DNA from 2 places in the Comamonas sp. HJ-2 genome. Region 1 is predicted to be linked to the other one. Evidence: predicted binding sites of a transcription regulator. Region 1 holds the regulator's gene; the other holds the start of a gene.

The links. Region 1 encodes FNR, which switches genes on or off when oxygen is low (the NO sensors DNR and NnrR bind a similar motif). Its sites were predicted from a motif close to TTGATNNNNATCAA; they were not measured.
Region 2: the regulator FNR is predicted to act here: its motif matches at 1,848-1,861, upstream of cyoA (ubiquinol oxidase subunit II).

What each region holds. Positions count from the first base shown of each region.
Region 1 covers NZ_JBSIFD010000014.1:169,655-173,067, reverse strand. The annotation lists gene hemN (oxygen-independent coproporphyrinogen III oxidase) at 1-1,083, opposite strand, end outside; gene fnr (fumarate/nitrate reduction transcriptional regulator Fnr) at 1,352-2,074, shown strand; gene ACWGXF_RS13595 (hypothetical protein) at 2,138-2,401, opposite strand; gene ACWGXF_RS13590 (FixH family protein) at 2,659-2,964, opposite strand; gene ccoG (cytochrome c oxidase accessory protein CcoG) at 3,091-3,413, opposite strand, start outside.
Region 2 covers NZ_JBSIFD010000013.1:73,001-76,413, forward strand. The annotation lists gene cyoB (cytochrome o ubiquinol oxidase subunit I) at 1-635, opposite strand, end outside; gene cyoA (ubiquinol oxidase subunit II) at 698-1,753, opposite strand; gene ACWGXF_RS12360 (MFS transporter) at 2,092-3,413, shown strand, end outside.

The sequences.
Region 1 (3,413 bases):
CTGCACGGGCAGCATGCCGCCATCGACGGCATCGTAATACTCTTCAAGAGTCTTGACGTTCTGGCTGTAGGTCGCGCCCACCTTGCCGATAGCCGATACGCCCAGTGCAATCAGGTCGCAATCAGGCTGGGTGCTGTAGCCCTGAAAGTTGCGATGCAGGCGCCCCTGGCGCTTGGCAATGGCCAAAGAGTCGTCAGGCAGCGCAAAGTGGTCCATGCCTACATAGACATAGCCGCCATCCATGAATGCATCAATTGCGCCGGAGAGCATGTTCAGCTTGTCCTGTCCCATGGGCAGGTCTGCCGATTCGATGCGCCTTTGCGGCTTGAAGCGCTCGGGCAGATGCGCATAGGCATACAGTGCAATGCGATCGGGGCGCAGCTCATTGACCTGTGCCAGCGTGCGCGCAAAAGACTCGGGCGTCTGCCTGGGCAGCCCGTAGATCAGGTCCACATTGATGGAGACAAAGCCCAGGCGGCGCGCCTCGGCCACCAACGAAAAGACTTGCTCGGCGGGCTGCTCGCGGTGCACCGCTTTCTGCACCGCGGGATCAAAGTCCTGCACGCCAAAGCTCAGGCGATTGAACCCCATGTCCTTGAGAGCTCTCAGCCGCTCGTTGCTGACGGTGCGCGGATCGACCTCGATGGAGTACTCGCCCGCGGGATCCAGCTTGAAATGTTCACGCATCAAGACCATCAGCTGCTGCAACTCGGCATCGCTGAAGAAGGTCGGTGTGCCTCCGCCCAGATGCAGCTGGCTTACGAGCTGGCCTTTGCCGCAATGCTCGGTATGCATGGCCAGCTCGCGGCTCAAGTAGTCCAGATACTCGGCAGCCTTCTCATGATGCTTGGTCACGATCTTGTTGCAGGCGCAGTAATAGCAAAGCGACTCACAGAACGGCACATGCACATAAACGGACAGGGGCAAAGCGCGCGAGCCAGAATGCGTCTTGCGCTGCTTGAGTGCCAGTATGTAGTCGTCTGCACCAAAAGCCTCAACAAAACGGTCGGCTGTTGGGAACGATGTGTAGCGTGGGCCGGGGATATCAAAGCGGCTCAGCAACTCAGGCGTGACTGCGGTCATAACTGGGAGTTAGGGTGCGCCCACACTCTGTATAGAGCAGATTTCAATGGAAATCAGATCCTGAAAATCATGCCCAAAATAGGCAAAAGCGCGTGTTTTTGAACGAATACAGGCAATGTGCCCCAAGGCAATCACCCTGTCCTTGATGAAAATCAAGAGACCTCAAGGCAAGTGCTGCGACAATTTGATCCATCTCATCTTCAACCACGAGGTCAATGACCAGCGCGACTCTCCACTCCGTGTCTGTCTGCGCCGTTGCAAAAAGCCCATGAATCTTCAGACCATCAAAGCATCCTGCTCCAACTGCAATCTGCGTGAACTGTGCATGCCCATGGGCCTGGACGATGAACAAATGGAGCGCATTGACGAGATTGTGGCCACGCGCCGCAAGGTCAAGCGCGGTGGGCTGCTGTTTCGCAATGGCGAAGAGTTCACCTCGCTGTATGCCATTCGAACCGGCTTCTTCAAGACCAGCGTGGCCACCGAAGACGGACGCGATCAGGTCACAGGCTTTCAGATGGCTGGCGAAATCATTGGTCTGGACGGCATCGTCAACGACCACCACACTTGTGATGCCGTGGCCCTGGAAGACGCCGAGGTTTGCGTCATGCCGTTTGACAAACTGGAGCAGCTCTCGCGCGAGGTCACTGCCCTGCAGAACCATGTGCACAAGGTCATGAGCCGCGAAATCGTGCGCGAGCATGGCGTGATGCTGCTGCTGGGCAGCATGCGTGCCGAAGAGCGCCTGGCGGCCTTTGTGTTGAACCTGGTCCAGCGCCTGTCGGCACGCGGCTTTTCCAAGTCGGAGCTGGTGCTGCGCATGACGCGCGAAGAAATCGGCAGTTACCTGGGCCTCAAGCTCGAGACCGTGAGCCGCACTTTCTCCAAATTTGCAGAGGAAGGCATTGTGGAAGTCAAGCAGCGCCACCTGCGCATCCTGGATACCGAGGCGCTCAAACGCATCGTCAACAGCCAGCAATGCCAGAACTGAACCGAGTCGACAGACACTCTCAAGACAAAGCCCGCGGACAGCGGGCTTTTTTGTCTGTGCGAATTAATCGGGCAGAGGCTCGGAAACGATGCCGCCATTGAGATCGCTGACGGAGCGACCCAGCATCACCGTCATCGCACCTCCGATCAGGGTCACGACCCAGAAGGCAAAAAAAGCGACCGTATAGATGGCCTGGCGCGACCAGTCCAGGGGGGAGCCCAGCCAGTGCACATCCAGCGGGTCCACAAAGGCGAAAACCACCATCTCCATGATTGCCGCCGCCAGAAAGGCCGGCCAGACAATCCACATCCAGCGTCGAGCATCCATCCTGATTCTCCTTGGGCTGTGGGCTTGGTCATATTTTGCACAACAGTGGTGACCGTTCATGCAGGACTGCGGGCATGCACCGTGGCGGGAAACCCTGAACCACTCTCTTTTCAGTAGCATCCTGCGCCATCTGGATATCAAAAAACCATTTGCTTCTACATCAACGTTAGACAGAACATGCGCAACACGCTCTGATTTTGATATCGGCAACAAAAAAGGCCGCAAAAGCGACCTTGGCGGAGCAAGCGCCGGAGCGCTCAGCGATCCAGCGGATGGTCCTTGGCTGGTGTGGCCGCATGATTGCGGCCGGTGACTGCTGGTGCCAGGCTTTTTTCACTTTCGCTCAGGCGCTGGTTGATTTCCATGCCATGGCGGTAGTAGTCAGGGTCAATCACGGGATCGGGCCTGCTCAGTGCGATGTATGCGGTGACAAAGCCGGCAATCACCACGATCACCGGGCCGGCGATGATGAGCCAGACATGGGCAAACTTCCACCAGGGCTTGCCGTCCTCGGGGTGGATGATCTTGGCCGTTTGCGAGACCTTGGCTTGTGCTGCCGACATGATGAAACCTCTTTCCAAAATTCTGACCACCCAGGCACACACGGCAGGGTGGCATAAATTGTTGCCGATTGGCGGTGCCCTTGTCCGGCCTCCGTGATGGCTCACGAAGACCGTCAAGACCTGGCATTAACGCGGCACCAGGAACACCGTCTTCTCGGAAATACGCCCTGCTCCGGCAGTCACTGCATCCACATTGAAGTGTACGGGGTGCGAGCCGGGAGTTGCTGAGCCATACGGAATCTGCAGCCGCACCGCAATGCCGCGCGTCTCTGCAGGGCCAACGCTCACTTCCTGCTCGGATGCGACTTCCAGATTCTCCAGGCCCACGGCGCTGATACGGTAGCGCTGCTCGGACTCGGTGGCGTTCATGATCTGCAGACGGTAGACGTTCTCCAGCTTGCCGCCCGCCACGATGCGCGAAAGCGCAGCACGGTCACGAATCACATCGA
Region 2 (3,413 bases), on a different contig from region 1:
GTCGTGCCCACACCGGCGACCTGCAGGCCCCAGATGTAGTAATCAAGACCCGTGCTGCCGCTCTGGTGCCCCAGGTTGGACAGTGCCAGCCAGCCGGAGGTCGAGAACTCGCCCAGGAACAGGGAGATCATGACCAGCACGGCGCCGCCGGTGGTCATCCAGAAGCTGAAGTTGTTCAGGAACGGGAAGGACACGTCACGTGCGCCGATCTGCAGAGGAACCAGGTAGTTCATCAGGCCGGTCACGAAGGGCATCGCCACGAAGAAGATCATGATCACGCCGTGGGCCGTGAAGATCTGGTCGTAGTGGTGAGGAGGCAGGTAGCCCATGTTGTCGCCGAAGGCCATGGACTGCTGCAGACGCATCATCACGGCATCGGCAAAGCCGCGCAGGAACATGACCAGACCGAGGATCATGTACATGATGCCGATCTTCTTGTGGTCGATGGAGGTGATCCAGTCGTTCCACAGCGGAGCCCAGAGGCGGAACTTGGTGATGCCGCCGACCACGACGAGGCCGCCAAGCACCACGGCAATAAAGGTCATGAGCACGATGGGCTCATGCGTCATGGGAATCTGGTCCCATGTGATACGGCCCAACAGCCAGTGGGAGGCCGGGGTTGTTGTTTCAGACATGTTGAGTCTCTTTTGTCGTATTGGAGCGGCTGAGCGGTTAGCGCATCCGCACCGTGAACTACTTATTGCTGTGCGACAGCTCCGGAGGCGGCGACTTCGTCGAGCAGGGCGACAACGCGGTCAGCGTCTTTGGAAGTGCAGACATCCAGGGGCAGGGCCACGCTGGAGGTCTTGCTGTGGTGTGCAGGTGGCTTGCCGCCGGCGGCGTCGATGGCCATCATTTCGTTCATGCACATCTTGCCGTCTTCCACGCAGCGGTTGAGGACCTTGTGGTACAGGCCTTCGTCCACGCTGGCGAAGCGTTCAACGGGGTTGCGCTCGCTGGGCTTGGCCAGATCGATATAGGCGTCGCGTGTCAGAACCTTGCCTTCGGTCTTGGCCTTGGCAATCCACTGATCGAACTGCTCGTTTTCCAGGCCGTGGAACTTGAAGGTCATGCCCGCAAAACCAGCGCCGCTGTAATGAGAGGACTTGCCGCCATAGACACCGGGCTTGTTGATCACGGCGTTCAGCTCGGTCTGCATGCCGGGCATGGTGTAGATCATGCCGGCCAGATCAGGAACGTAAAACGCGTTCATGGTGTGGGTGGAGGTCAGCTTGAAGTGAATGGGGCGATCCACCGGGGCAGCCACTTCGTTGACCGTGGCAATGCCTTGTTCGGGGTAGAAGAACAGCCATTTCCAGTCCAGCGACACGACCTGGATCTCCAGAGGCTTGACGTTGGGGTCCAGAGCCTTGGTGGCGGAGATGCGGTCCAGGGGACGATAGGGGTCGAGCTTGTGGGTGCTGATCCAGGTAATGGCGCCCAAAGCGATGATGATGAGCAGGGGAACCGTCCAGATCACCAGTTCCAGCGCAGTGGAGTGGTGCCATTCGGGGTCGTACTTGGCTTCGGTGTTGGACTGGCGGTATTTCCAGGCAAACAGCAGCGTCAAAAAGATGACGGGGACGATGATGAGCAACATCAGCAAAGTGGCCGTAATGACCAGATCGCCTTGCTGCTTGGCGACATCGCCAGCTGGGTTGAGGACGACGGCCTTGCTGCAACCGGCGAGGGTTGCGGTCAAAGCGGCCGCTGAGAGCCACGCGGGCCCACGGATTTCCTTGATTTTTAACATGCTTTGGGCGTGACAAAGTCGCGCTTAGGTGTAAACGCGGATTACTGGATCTCGGCAAATGTAATACCAAACAGGGGCTTGTCCATTGGACATTTTGTCCAAGGTCAACAGCTCGGGATTGGAAATGCGCTATGCGACAAGGGTTTAGCGGCTTTGGCGTGTGGACAAACTTTGAGCTGACAGGGCTTGAAATTGTCAAATCAGCCCTCAGAAACGGGGCCTGCACAGGGCTGCTCTGACAGTGCTCAGGGCAAAAACTCTATTGCAGCTGCACATGCTTGGGCGTAGAACGGAAAGCGTCCCCGGGACTGAAAAGTAAGACAAGGAGTTGTACCTTTATGACAAGCATGAACCCGTCCGTTGGTCTTACTCAGCAAGACTATGAGAACTCGGAAACCCTGGCCTACGCGGATACCGACGAGGATGTGACCCCCGGCGAGATTGCCGTGGGGGTGATCATCGGGCGCTCTTCCGAGTACTTTGACTTCTTCGTGTTCGGCATTGCCTGCGTGCTGGTGTTTCCGTCACTGCTGTTTCCCGATCTGTCCAAGCTCGATGGCACGCTGGCGGCATTTACCATTTTCTCGCTGGCCTTTGTGGCCCGTCCTGTCGGCACGGCGCTATCCATGGCCGTGCAGCGCCGCTGGGGGCGAGCCACCAAGCTCACTCTGGCTTTGTTGCTGCTGGGCGTCTGCACCGTGGGCATGACCTTCCTGCCCAGCTATGAAGTCGCTGGCATGAAAGCGGTCTGGGCGCTGGTGATCCTGCGCGTCGGGCAGGGCCTGGCTCTTGGCGGTACCTGGGACGGTCTGCCTTCGCTGCTGGCCATGTCGGCACCCAAGGACAAGCGCGGCTGGTATTCGATGATCGGGCAGTTGGGGGCTCCGCTGGGCTTCATCATTGCCGCAGCGCTGTTCGCCTATCTGTATTCGAGCCTGAGTGCCGACGATTTTCTCAGCTGGGGCTGGCGCTTCCCGTTCTGCGTTGCCTTTGCGATTAACGTGGTGGCCTTGTTTGCTCGTCTGCGCCTGGTTGTGGGCCAGTCCTATACACAGGCGCTGCAGGAGCGCGAACTGGAGCCTGTCAGCGTCACACGTTTGATGGCCAGCGAAGGCCGCAATGTGATGATCGGCGCATTCGCGGCGCTGGCCAGCTTTGCACTGTTCCATCTGGTCACCGTGTTCCCGCTGTCCTGGATCTCGATGTACTCGAATCAGTCGGTGACCGATGTATTGGTGGTGCAGATCATCGGCGCACTTCTGGCGGGGATGGCCATCATGCTCTCTGGCTGGCTGGCCGACCGTGTGGGCCGCCGCAATACGCTGGGCACCATGGCTTGTCTGATCGGCATCTTCAGTTTCCTGGCGCCCTGGCTGCTGGGCAGCGGTACGGTGGGAAACAATGTCTTCATCATTGTGGGCTTCATCCTTCTGGGATTGTCCTACGGGCAGGCATCGGGTACCGTGACCTCCAACTTCTCGCCTCACTTCCGCTACACCGGTGCGGCCTTGTCCACCGATATGGCATGGTTGATCGGTGCGGCGTTCGCCCCGTTGGTGGCCTTGGGTGTCTCGGCAAAGTTCGGCCTGGTGGCTCTGGGTATCTATCTGCTGTCGGGCGCCTTGTGCACGCTGGCGGCCCTGGGCATCAACCGTGCCAT